Linked DNA regions of uncultured Dysgonomonas sp.. The protein of the gene in region 2 binds, or shares a complex with, the protein of the main gene of each other region. Links are inferred from orthologs where the notes say so. Each region holds a gene or a part of one and is shown on either strand. Other genes may lie near its edges.

Evidence for each region. Proteins that work in one complex are often made in the same cells at the same time.
Region 1: the proteins of mnmG (region 2) and mnmE are in contact, whole or in part, in a solved structure (PDB 9HIP), measured with the Escherichia coli proteins. The link is inferred for uncultured Dysgonomonas sp. from one-to-one orthologs.

What each region holds. Positions count from the first base shown.
Region 1 is NZ_LT599032.1:3,368,823-3,372,042, reverse strand. What follows is about bases 275-3,220. They hold mnmE (tRNA uridine-5-carboxymethylaminomethyl(34) synthesis GTPase MnmE), read right to left. Parts: upstream 2,471-3,220; coding sequence 1,079-2,470; downstream 275-1,078. Other genes in these bases: QZL88_RS14190 (hypothetical protein), read right to left, coding at 2,971-3,168; QZL88_RS14200 (helix-turn-helix domain-containing protein), read right to left, coding at 275-809. Outside these bases: more of QZL88_RS14200, read right to left, coding at 1-274. UniProt on the Escherichia coli protein: Exhibits a very high intrinsic GTPase hydrolysis rate. Involved in the addition of a carboxymethylaminomethyl (cmnm) group at the wobble position (U34) of certain tRNAs, forming tRNA-cmnm(5)s(2)U34.
Region 2 is NZ_LT599032.1:2,546,984-2,555,668, forward strand. Bases 2,655-5,642 are described here. They hold mnmG (tRNA uridine-5-carboxymethylaminomethyl(34) synthesis enzyme MnmG), read right to left. Parts: upstream 5,092-5,642; coding sequence 3,217-5,091; downstream 2,655-3,216. Other genes in these bases: QZL88_RS10570 (adenine phosphoribosyltransferase), read right to left, coding at 2,655-3,128; QZL88_RS10580 (copper homeostasis protein CutC), read right to left, coding at 5,203-5,642. Outside these bases: QZL88_RS10560 (acyltransferase family protein), read right to left, coding at 1-728; excinuclease ABC subunit UvrC, read right to left, coding at 775-2,574; more of QZL88_RS10570, read right to left, coding at 2,577-2,654; more of QZL88_RS10580, read right to left, coding at 5,643-5,940; QZL88_RS10585 (YgiQ family radical SAM protein), read right to left, coding at 5,995-7,821; QZL88_RS10590 (DUF6597 domain-containing transcriptional factor), read left to right, coding at 7,952-8,677. UniProt on the Escherichia coli protein: NAD-binding protein involved in the addition of a carboxymethylaminomethyl (cmnm) group at the wobble position (U34) of certain tRNAs, forming tRNA-cmnm(5)s(2)U34.

The DNA.
Region 1 (3,220 bases), 820 kb from region 2 along the record:
CGAGTCAGGTTATATTTTTCCATAGCTTCTTCTACTGAATAATATTCAGGCTCCTTGGGTTTTTCATATCCCTTTGCTACATCGAAATCATGTTTGGAGTATAAAACCATTCGCCCATCCTTCTTCTTGGGTATTTGATTCTCTGAGACAAAGCTGTATATTGCATTGAGAGTCAACCCATACTTTTCCATAATATCCGCAACTGTGTACCATTCTCTAATATCCTGATAATCATTAATGCCTTTCTTTTCAAAATATTTATCAATGTGCTTCTTGCTAAAATAGGATTTTCCCCGAATCAGAGTCTTAGGTATATCATTCTCTCTGGCTACTTTGAATAGCCAGGATTCTTTAATATTGAATTTTTCTTTGATCTCAGCTACTGTATAGAATTCGGTGAGCGGTTTTGCTTCGACACTCGGCCTGGCCTTTGACTCATATTTTTCGACATTATCAAACATCGCATCAATATCTGAACGACGAATAAAAGTTTTGCCATCCATCCGGATTCCTTTTAATTGTCCACGATGTAGATAGCGATAAACAGTGGTCCTCTCAATACTTAATAGAAAAGCTGTTTCTACCACAGACAGAAACTCTTTATCCTGAATTTCTTCGAAGCGTTCACTAATCCGTTCTATCTCCTGCATAATGGCATAGTTGAGACCTACGACCTTTCTCTTCTTCTTATCTTCTTTATAAGCCCTCGAGTTACATTGATGAGAACAATAACGGGTAGTCGTTCTCTGTGCTACGAATCTTTTTCCGCAGTACTCACATTTTTTTATAATCTCTAATTTATTGCTCATAATTCTATCCTTTAACTTCGCTAAAATTTGTTGCCTGATGTTGCACTTTGTATCACAGCGTTGCTATATGTTGCAAATATGCATAATCTGCGTTATCAATCCAAACGAGAGTGCAATTTTTCCGATGATCGGTACAAAAATGACATAAATATTATCAAAACAACCATAATTATTGATTAGCAAAGATAGAATAGAGAAAAAGAAAAGCCATCATAAAATGATGACTTTGTGATGATTGATAATTATTTTCGATCAATATTAATTAGTTATCATTTGCCGATACAAAACTTACTAAAAATATTCCCCAATATTTCATCTGTAGAAATTTGCCCAGTTATCTCACCGAGATAATGCATACATTCACGAATATCCTGAGACAGGAAATCTCCGGACAGATGCAATTCCAACCCTTCTCCAACTCTCTTTATAGCAGCTAATGCATTTTCCAACGCTGTATAGTGGCGCATATTGGTTACTATTACATCCTGTTCTCCTATTTCCGGGATATCAGCCGCTTTCACAAGCAAGTCCTCCAGATCATTTGTCCCTTGTTCATATTTTGCCGAAATAAAGATACGGTCAGGAATCTCCTGCAAAAACAATTGCATCTTATCTATTTTCCTTTCCAGCGATATAGAGTCAACCTTATTGAATACAAGTATCAACTTCTTGCCTTGACACGCAGGAAGTATTTTTTCAGCCAATTCTTCAAGATGCTGATCCGAGCTACTGACATCCGCTATCCAAAGAACAATATTGGCTTGCTCTATCTTTTTGAATGTACGCTCTATCCCGATACTCTCTATCTCGTCAGTCGTATCACGTATCCCGGCTGTATCTATCAGGCGGAATGTAAGGCCTTGTATATTAATCGTATCCTCTATTACATCACGGGTAGTACCATGTATATCCGAAACAATTGCTTTTTCCTCATGCAACAGCAGATTCAATAGAGTTGACTTTCCTGCATTTGTCTCACCTATGATAGCAACAGGAATACCATTCTTCACCGCATTTCCCAATTCGAAAGATTCAGCCAGTTTCCTTATATGAAGTTCAATATCATAAGCCGTTTCTTTCAGCCGCTCCCTGTTAGCAAATTCAACATCTTCTTCCGAGAAGTCAAGCTCCAGTTCGATCAGGGACGCAAAATTGAGGAGTTCAGTACGCAGCTCTATCAATTTATTACTAAATCCCCCACGCATTTGATTCATTGCCAATCTGTGTGTTGCTGCCGATGAAGAAGCAATCAGGTCTGCTACAGACTCAGCTTGGGACAAATCCATCTTACCATTCAGAAAGGCCCGTTGTGTAAATTCTCCGGGCTGAGCCAAAGCCGCACCGTTAGATATCAATAACTGCAAAATATTTTGCTGTATATAAACAGAGCCATGACAAGAGATTTCTACAACATCTTCACCGGTAAACGAATGCGGAGCTTTAAAAACACTAACCAACACTTCATCCAATACTGTATTATCCTTCATTATGTATCCGAAACGGATTGTATTTGCCTTCTGTTCCCCTGACTTTTTATTTCCATATGGCTTGAATACAGACCCGGTCAACTCAATACATCCTTTGCCCGACAAACGAATGATAGCTATACCTCCCACACCGGCCGGAGTGGATACTGCTGTTATAATATTATTTCCTTGCATATTTTGTTCTCCCAATTTATCCCCTCAAAGTTACACTGTTTCTGTTACATAAAAAACTAATCCTCTTCGGAAGAATAAAAAGTAACAAAGGTGACACCATTTACAGTTAACAGTAAACAGTTAGCAGTCAACAGAAATACAGTTCTCAACTTATTACTTATTGCTTAAAACTCATTACTTGTTAAAAAGGTAACAAAAGTAACAGTATTTTTAGCCTTTGTGCCCTTTGTGATTTCCTTCGTGTACTTAGTTGGTTAAATCTCTTTACCACAAGAGGCGCACAAAGAACACTATTTACAGTTAACAGTAAACAGTTAGCAACTTGTATCTTGTATCTCGTTTACTTGTATCTTTTTCCAAAAAGTAACAAAGGTGACACTGGAAGCAATTAATAATTAGCTTGCTGAGTAAAGCATCCCGTCAGTTAACAGCCATCAGTTAACAACTTGTATCTCGTACCTCGTCTACTCGGATCTCTTTACTTTCTACTTCTCCCTTTCTCAATCCGTCCTCGATGTATATCCCGGAGGCAAAAACGGATAAAGATTCACCTTAGCCTTCTCTACCAGGGCGACGGATGGTTGTGCGACAGGCATCTGTTCTATAACTTGCTCTTGCTCATTTTCCACTTTTAGTTCTTCACTTTTCACTTTTACATATGTTTCGCTCCTGTGACCGTTGGTTCGTTCTCCGTCCATACCGCCAATAGATTTAGAAAATCAAAGAAAAGTCCTGATATTCAATAGAATA
Region 2 (8,685 bases):
CCGACAATGGTAGAGACAGCATATGTTCCTATTAATGATGCAATTCCCAAAGTGTATAATACAATTTTTTCTTTTTTTGTCAGATCGAATTTGTAGAAAAAGTATCCTGCGATAAAATATCCTGTATATGAAAATAACTCGCTTATATTGAAGCTGACATGTACCTGAAAACGAGCATCTATTGTAGGGATTACAGAGCCGAATATAAAGTAGAGGATTAGGAAGTAGATATAATGTTCTTTTTTTGCATTTGCCGTGAAAATACGGAGTAGGGGAGTGAGTATATACATTGCCAGCAACGGATACATGAACCATAGATGGTGCCATGGAGTACCCAGGAATATTTCTTCATAGATACGGTGGAAATCGTCACCTGAAATGGGTTTTATATCCAGAAAAGAAGCTACCAAAGGCGAAAGTAGGCGATAAGCCACGCTCCAGAATATAAGAGCACATAATATACGGGGTATTGTTTTGGTATACAGCTTTTTAATTGTTGTATGATAGGTGGGATCGAGAAATATCATCCCACTTAGCATAAAGAATACAGGGACACACCATCTTAGGCAGGCTACAAATATATTTATTGTGTGCCATTCGGCAGGGTTTTCCTGAAATGACGTAAACCAGCGATTAGTCGTTATATGAAATACTATAATAGCGAATATTGTGAATACTCTTAGTACATCTGCAAACAAGATTCTATCCTTATGTTTATTCTCTATCATAATTCGGGTAGTATTGGTAGTGGCCTACTGGCAAAGATAAAAATATTTAATTGTTTTTTTCTTCGAAATACTTTCTTATCAATGCAGTCTTGAACTTTCCTATAATTTTTTCAAGTTCTCTGTCTTCTGCCAGTTTTATTCTTTTTACGCTCCGAAACTCTCTGAGAAGTAGTCTTTTAGTTTCGTCTCCGATACCTTTTATATTGTCTAGCTCTGATTTCACCTGACTTTTGCTCCGTTGATTTCGGTGGAAGGTAATACCAAATCTATGAGCTTCATCTCTAAGATGTTGAAGTACTTTGAGCGATTCTGAATTTTTATCAAGATAGAGAGGTATTGAATCTTCAGGATAGTAAATCTCTTCCAAACGTTTGGCAATACCTACTATTGCAACCTTTCCATATATCCCTAATGCTTTAAGAGATTCACATGCAGCACTTAATTGTCCTTTACCTCCATCTATTACAATGAGTTGGGGTAGGGGAATTTCCTCTTCCAGCAATCTGCGATAGCGACGATAAACGACTTCGCGCATGGTAGAGAAATCATCGGGGCCTTCAACTGTTTTTACATTAAAGTGGCGGTAGTCTCTTTTCGATGGTTTTCCCATTTTGAAGACGACGCAAGCTGACACCGGATTCGTTCCCTGTATATTTGAGTTATCGAAACACTCTATATGTGTAGGTAACTCTTTGAGGTTTAGGTCTTTCTGTATTTCTTTCAGTATTCTTACACTACGCTGTTCAGGGTTAAGGCTTTCTGCTTTTTTTAATTTGTCTATTTTGTACTGTCTTACGTTTTGTGTCGAAAGAAGCAACAATTTTTTCTTATCTCCACGCTGCGGAATCATGAATTCTACCCCTTCAAGTGCAAGGTCGGGATAAAATGGGACAACAATTTCTTTAGCCTTCGAGCCGAACCGTTCTCTTACTTCTATAATACCCAGACCGAGAAGTTCTTCCTTCTCTTCTTCCAACCGCTTACGATATTCGAACGTATAGGCTTGTATTATTGCTCCGTTATGTACGTTCAGATAATTGATATAGGCAGCACCTTCATCTTCATCGTAACTATACACATCTATATTATAATTTATGTTGCTTACAACTGTCGATTTATTTTTGAAGTTTTCTACAAGCAAATATTTTTCTTTCAATTTATTCGCTTCTTCAAATTCTTGATTCTCGGCAAGTTCAAGCATTTTGGCATAGATCTCATCGCTTACGATATTTGTATTTCCTTTTAGTATCTCTTTTATCGATTCTACATTTTTAATATAATTTTCAGACGTCTGCAATCCTACACATGGGCCAAGGCATCTTTTTATATGATATTCCAGACAAACCTTATATTTTCCCTCTGCAATCTTTTCCGGGGTCAAATTTAACGAGCAGGTACGAATAGGATATAATTTATGAACAAATTCCAAAAGAGTTTTTACGCTTAATACATTTGTATAAGGTCCAAAGTATTGTGAGCCATCTTTCGAAATTTTTCTGGTTAGTTCTACTCTTGGGTAATATTCATTCCGGATAACAATTGACGGGTAAGATTTGTCATCCTTGAGCATTACATTGTAACGCGGCTGAAATTCTTTTATCAGATTGTTCTCGAGTAGGAGAGTGTCTTCTTCCGTATCTACAATAATATATTTTATGTCCCGTATTTTGCTGACAAGTATCCTTGTCTTTGGACTATCATGATTTTTTGTAAAGTACTGCGAAACTCTTTTTTTTAGATTTTTTGCTTTACCTACATATATAATAATTCCCTTGTCATCAAAATATTGATAACAGCCGGGTTTTTCCGGAATATTTTGTATTATATTTTTGAGGTATTCATTCATTTCTATATGGAAAACTGTATCAAAGCTTTTATATCTACATCTTCTGGAAATAATGTTCTTCCTTTTAGTTCTTCCAGCTCTATAATGAAATTTACATAGATGTTTTTTACTCCCATTCTTTTCACCAAATTATAAGCGGCAAACATGGTTCCTCCTGTCGCAAGCAGATCATCGTGTATAAGGACAACATCATCTTCAGATAATGAATCTTTATGAATCTGAATTTTATCCACACCATATTCTTTCGCATACTCTTCTTCGTACACTTCCGCCGGAAGTTTCCCGGGTTTTCTTATAGGTACAAATCCTGCTCCGAGTTCAAGTGCCATTATGGGGCCCATAATAAATCCCCTCGATTCTATCCCTACTACTTTCGTGATACCTTTCCCTTTATATTCTTCCAGAAGGACATCTGTTAATATAGATAGAGATTCTTTGGTGTTGAATAATGGTGTTACATCTTTAAACTGGATTCCGGGAATTGGAAAATCAGGGATGTTTCTTACTGTATTCCTTAAGAAAGTTAGCTTTTGCTCTTTTGTGAATTGCTCCATTTTTATTGTTAAATATTTACATGTTCCACGTGGAACATTATTTTTTTTGACTGAAAATTTTGCTTTGTTCCACGTGGAACATCTTGTTTTATCTACCCAAAAGTACCAATAATATTGATATGTCGTTTGGTGAAACTCCCGGAATTCGGCTTGCCTGAGCGATTGTTTCAGGGCCTATTTTTGCTAGCTTTTGGCGTGCTTCGGTGGAAAGGGAGAGTATAGCTTCGTAATTAAATTTCCCTTTTATCTGGATGTTTTCGAGACGTGAAATCTTATCAGCAATCAATTGCTCTCTCTTAATATAGCCGTCATACTTAATGATTATTTCGCAGGCCTCTTTGATTTCTTCTTTTCTGTTTGGGATTTTATCCAGCTCTGTTTTGAAAGCAGGAACTAGTTCTGCTATGCTGTCTATAGATACCTGCGGGCGTGTGATTACATCTTTCAGTTTCAAGCCATGCTTCAATGGGCTAGTGCCCAGTTTTTCCAACCCTTCATTTATGTACTCTGGCTTCAAAGAGTAGTTGGCGGTGAAATCGATAATTCGCTTCATCTCTTCTCTCTTATGATTCAGGAGATCGATCCTCTCTCTCTTTGCCAAGCCGATATTGTAACCTTTTTCGGTAAGGCGTGCGTCTGCATCGTCTTGACGAAGCAATATTCTATACTCCGCACGCGAGGTAAACATACGGTATGGTTCATCGACACCTTTGGTTACCAAATCATCGATTAATACGCCGATGTATGCCTCGTCTCTTTTCAGGATGAATTCGTTTCCTCCTTGTGTTTTTATATGGGCATTTATCCCCGCTATCAACCCTTGACCGCCTGCCTCTTCATATCCGGTAGTCCCATTTATCTGTCCTGCGAAAAACAGATTGTTGATTAGCTTCGTTTCCAATGTATGTTTTAGTTGTGTGGGATCGAAAAAGTCATATTCGATTGCATAGCCGGGTCTGTAAATATGTATATTCCTGAATGCCGGAATTCTTTGTAAGGCCTCGATCTGAGTATGGAGTGGGAGAGAGGACGAAAATCCATTCAGATAGTATTCCTGTGTGTTTTCCCCTTCCGGTTCCAAGAATAATTGGTGTGAAGTTTTCTCCGCGAATGTTACAACCTTTGTTTCTATACTTGGGCAATAGCGTGGCCCTATACTTTTTATCTGCCCGTTGTAAAGTGGAGAATCATCCAATCTATCGCGTAAAGTGGAATGCACATCTTCGTTGGTGTAAGTAATCCAACAGCTAAGTTGTTTTAATGTGCGGGGTGCGAAGTCGAGGTATGAGAACTTGTGGAAATCATCATCGCCCTTTTGTTCTTCCATTAAACTGAAATCGACGCTTCTTCCGTCTATTCTGGCGGGAGTACCTGTTTTCATCCTGTCGGTAGTGAATCCGAATTCTCTCAATTGTTCAGTGATTCCGAATGATGCCGGTTCAGAAACACGTCCTCCTCCGAGTTGCGTTTTGCCTATATGCATTAGTCCGTTCAGAAATGTGCCGTTTGTGAGAACTACCGATTTTGCCGAGAAATTTACACCCATTGCAGTCTTCACTCCTGTTACAGTTTTGTTTTCTATAATCAGCGAGGTTACTGTGTCTTGCCATACAAAAAGGTTATCGGTGTTTTCGATGATCCCTCTCCATTTAAGTATGAATTGCGCACGGTCGCTTTGTGCCCGTGGACTCCACATGGCAGGACCTTTCGATTTGTTCAGCATGCGGAATTGGATAGCAGTTGTATCCGTGACAATTCCCATCTGTCCCCCGAGGGCATCTATTTCCCGCACTATTTGCCCTTTTGCGATGCCACCTACTGCGGGGTTGCAACTCATCTGGGCGATTTTGTTCATGTCCATTGTTATCAGCAGGGTTTTAGATCCCATGTTGGCCGCAGCGGCTGCAGCTTCGCAACCGGCATGGCCTGCCCCGACAACAATTACGTCATATTTGAAGTTCATATTTTTTTCTTTGGATAAAATTAATTCGGATGCAAAGTTAGTATTTTATTGTATTTCTTGCGATAATTACTTTATGCTTATGAATGTGCCATCATTAGATATGATGGCTATTTAAATATTATTGGCATTTTCCAACGCCTGTTTAACTTTTTCGGGATCGGTCAGAAGCATGCTATATTCTTCTTCTTCGTTTGTAAAAACAGGTGATTTGTATTGCATCCCTCCGTTGTACCTGCTTCGGAACGAACCATGAAATTCTTTTAAATCGGTAGCTTTAACCAGCTCCGAAATATTGTTTTCCGTGATGCCTCCTCCGGGCATGATTATTATCCTTTGGTCAGCCTGACCGATTAATTTCTTTAATATCTCTTTTCCTTCTGGCGCAGATTCCATCCCGCCTGATGTAAGTATGCGGTCACATCCCAATCCTATAATATCTTCTAACGAATCGAACAAATTATTACATCTGTCAAAAGCACGGTGAAAAGTAGTAGTCATATTGTATTTATGCGCAATGTTTACTAATTCTTGATTTCGTTTTTTATCGATGCTTCCATCCGGATTCAATATTCCGAATACAACACCATCACATTTGGCTTGTCCGCAATGATGAATGTCTTGTTTCATTATTTCAAACTCCAGATCGCTATACAGAAAGTCTCCTTCACGCGGACGGATAAGTACATTTAATTGAATATTAATTAGTTGCCTTGTATTTTGCATCTGTGATAGGGAAGGGGTAGTCCCTCCTTCGCTCAGATTATCACATAATTCGACTCTGATTGCTCCTCCTTTTTGTCCATTTATAGCCGATTGCGTTGAATTGGCGCAAACTTCAAGTGTAATCATATGATTGTTTTTTAATTAAATGTTTGATATTCAGATGTTTGACTGTTTAAATCTTTAATAAATAGATAACTTTTTCAATAAATCCTCCCTTTTCAACTTCTTCAATGACTTGATAATCTGAGGTCTATAGTTTTTGTCGTACCAGAAAAAGTATTGGCGCTGAGCCAGCTTTTGCTCTTTGGTTCGTGCCGTATATACTTTTTCGAGTGTATAAGGATGATAACCGGTATAATAAATTTCTGTAGCCACTGTCATTGGCGAAGGTGTAAAGTCCTGAACCTGTTCCAGTTTAAAGCCCAAAGGCTTTGTCTCGGAGGCTAGCTCCGCCATATCTATTTCTGTACAAGCCGGATGGGATGATATAAAATAAGGGATAAGCTGCTGTTTTAATCCGCTTTCGGAATTAATCTTATCGAATATTCTCTTAAATGTATGAAACTGCGAGAAGCTTGGTTTGCGCATACAGTTTAGCACCTTGTCGGATGTATGTTCCGGAGCCACTTTTAGTCTGCCGGAGACGTGATTTAATATCAGCTCCTTCGTGTATTTGTCGGATATTTTGTTTAACCGGTCATCGTCATTCCGGTGTAACAACATGTCATAGCGCACTCCACTGCCGATAAATGATTTCTTGATTTTCGGCAGGGAATCCACAGCTTTATAAATATCCAAAAGGTGTGAATGGTCTACATCGAGGTTTTTGCATATCTTCGGATGAATACATGAGGGGCGTTTGCATTTAGCGCAAATGTTTTCATCCCTGCCTTTCATTTTATACATGTTTGCCGAAGGGCCTCCCAGATCACTTAAATATCCCTTGAAATCTGGCATTTCCGTGATTTGTTTTACCTCGTTGAGTATCGATTTTTTCGAGCGGGAGGCAATGAATTTTCCCTGATGTGCCGATATGGTACAAAAGGCACATCCACCGAAACATCCCCGGTGCATATTTACCGAGAATTTTATCATCTCAAAAGCCGGAATGGTTTTTCCTTTGTATTTCGGATGGGGCAGGCGGGTATATGGCAGATCGAACGAGGCATCTATCTCTTTTTCAGACATGGGAGGGTAGGGAGGGTTGATTATTACCGCCTTTTCATCGTATATCTGTATAATGCGCGAAGCATTCATCATATTCGATTGCTCTTCTACAATGCGAAAATTGCCTGCTTGTTTAAGTTTATCGGCAAGGCACTCTTCATGGGAAGCCAAATAGATATCTTTTCCGTCTGTTTGCTGTTTTAAAGCGTTTTTAGCACATAGATATGCCGTTTGTGGCATATCTCTTAATTCATCGAGAGATTTGCCGTTCTTGAGCTCCGAAACTATCTTTTTCAATGGATTCTCACCCATGCCATATACCAGCAGATCCGCTTTTGAGTCGATAAGTATAGATTTATATAATTTATCATCCCAGTAATCGTAGTGCGTTACCCTGCGTAAGGATGCCTCTATTCCCCCTAATAATACAGGTACATCGGGAAAAAGCTCTTTCAGAATATTGCAATAGACAATGGAGGCCCTGTCGGGGCGCATCCCTGCCTTTCCATCAGGCGTATAGGCATCGTCGGAGCGCAGTCGCTTGTTCGCCGTATAGTGGTTTATCATCGAGTCCATTGCTCCGGCTGTTACCCCGAAGAAAAGGCGCGGTTTACCCAGTTTTTTGAAGTCGCGCAGATCGTCCCGCCAGTTCGGCTGTGGTATGATGGCTACCTTCAGCCCTTCGGCTTCAAGCATGCGTCCTATGACTGCTGCTCCAAAAGACGGGTGGTCTATATATACGTCTCCTGAGAAAAGGATAACATCCAGTTCGTCCCATCCTCTGAGTTCCACTTCTTTTTTTGTGGTCGGTTGCCAGTCGGTCAGTCGGTATTCTTTCATAATCAGCCACAAAGGTATTGCTTTTTCCAGATTTATGATTCAAATATGAGTATTCTTAACTTTTTAGTTCGTTGTTGAACATTTCCATTTATCTTTATCCCTTCCAAAATTAGTCATATAAAGCAAGGAAATGTACATTGAGCATCTACCACATCCACTTTTAAGCAGATATATCGAAACCTATTGGTCTTCGACAGATTTTGCTGAGAACGAGATTAAGCGGCGTATATTGCCTGATGGTTGCGTAGATATTATATTTTCATTTCACCGGCAGTCTCTCCCTCACATTGTGGGTACTATGACTACTTTTCTGGAAATAGCATATCTGGGAGAGGTCAGGTTTATAGGGATTCGCTTCAAACCGGGAGGAATAACGGCTTTTACCCGTGTGCCTGTAAACGAATTTACTGATTCGCGGGTCGAACTTTTCTCTACGGAATCGGTATTTGATAAGTCTTTCGGTGAAGATATTCCCTGGGAAAGGAGTACAACAGATATTATCTCTTTTGTGGATAACTATTTATTAAGCCGGCTTCCGAAATTGTCTCCGTTGGATGAAAGGATTGATTATGCCATATCGCTGATAAAACAAAGTAAGGGAAACATATCGATACCGATTATTGCAGAAAAGGCTTGTCTGAGCAAACGGCAATTTGAACGCAGGTTTCTGGCCGATATAGGAATCTCTCCAAAAGCATTCAGCCGTATTTTCAAATTCAGGAATACCCGCCAATTTTTAAAGTCAGGAATTAATCAAAGTCTTTTTAACACAGCAGTTGATTGTGGTTATTATGATCATGCTCATTTGATAAAAGAGTTTAAACGGCTCTCCGGGTCTTTGCCTTCGGAACTGTAAGATTGTCG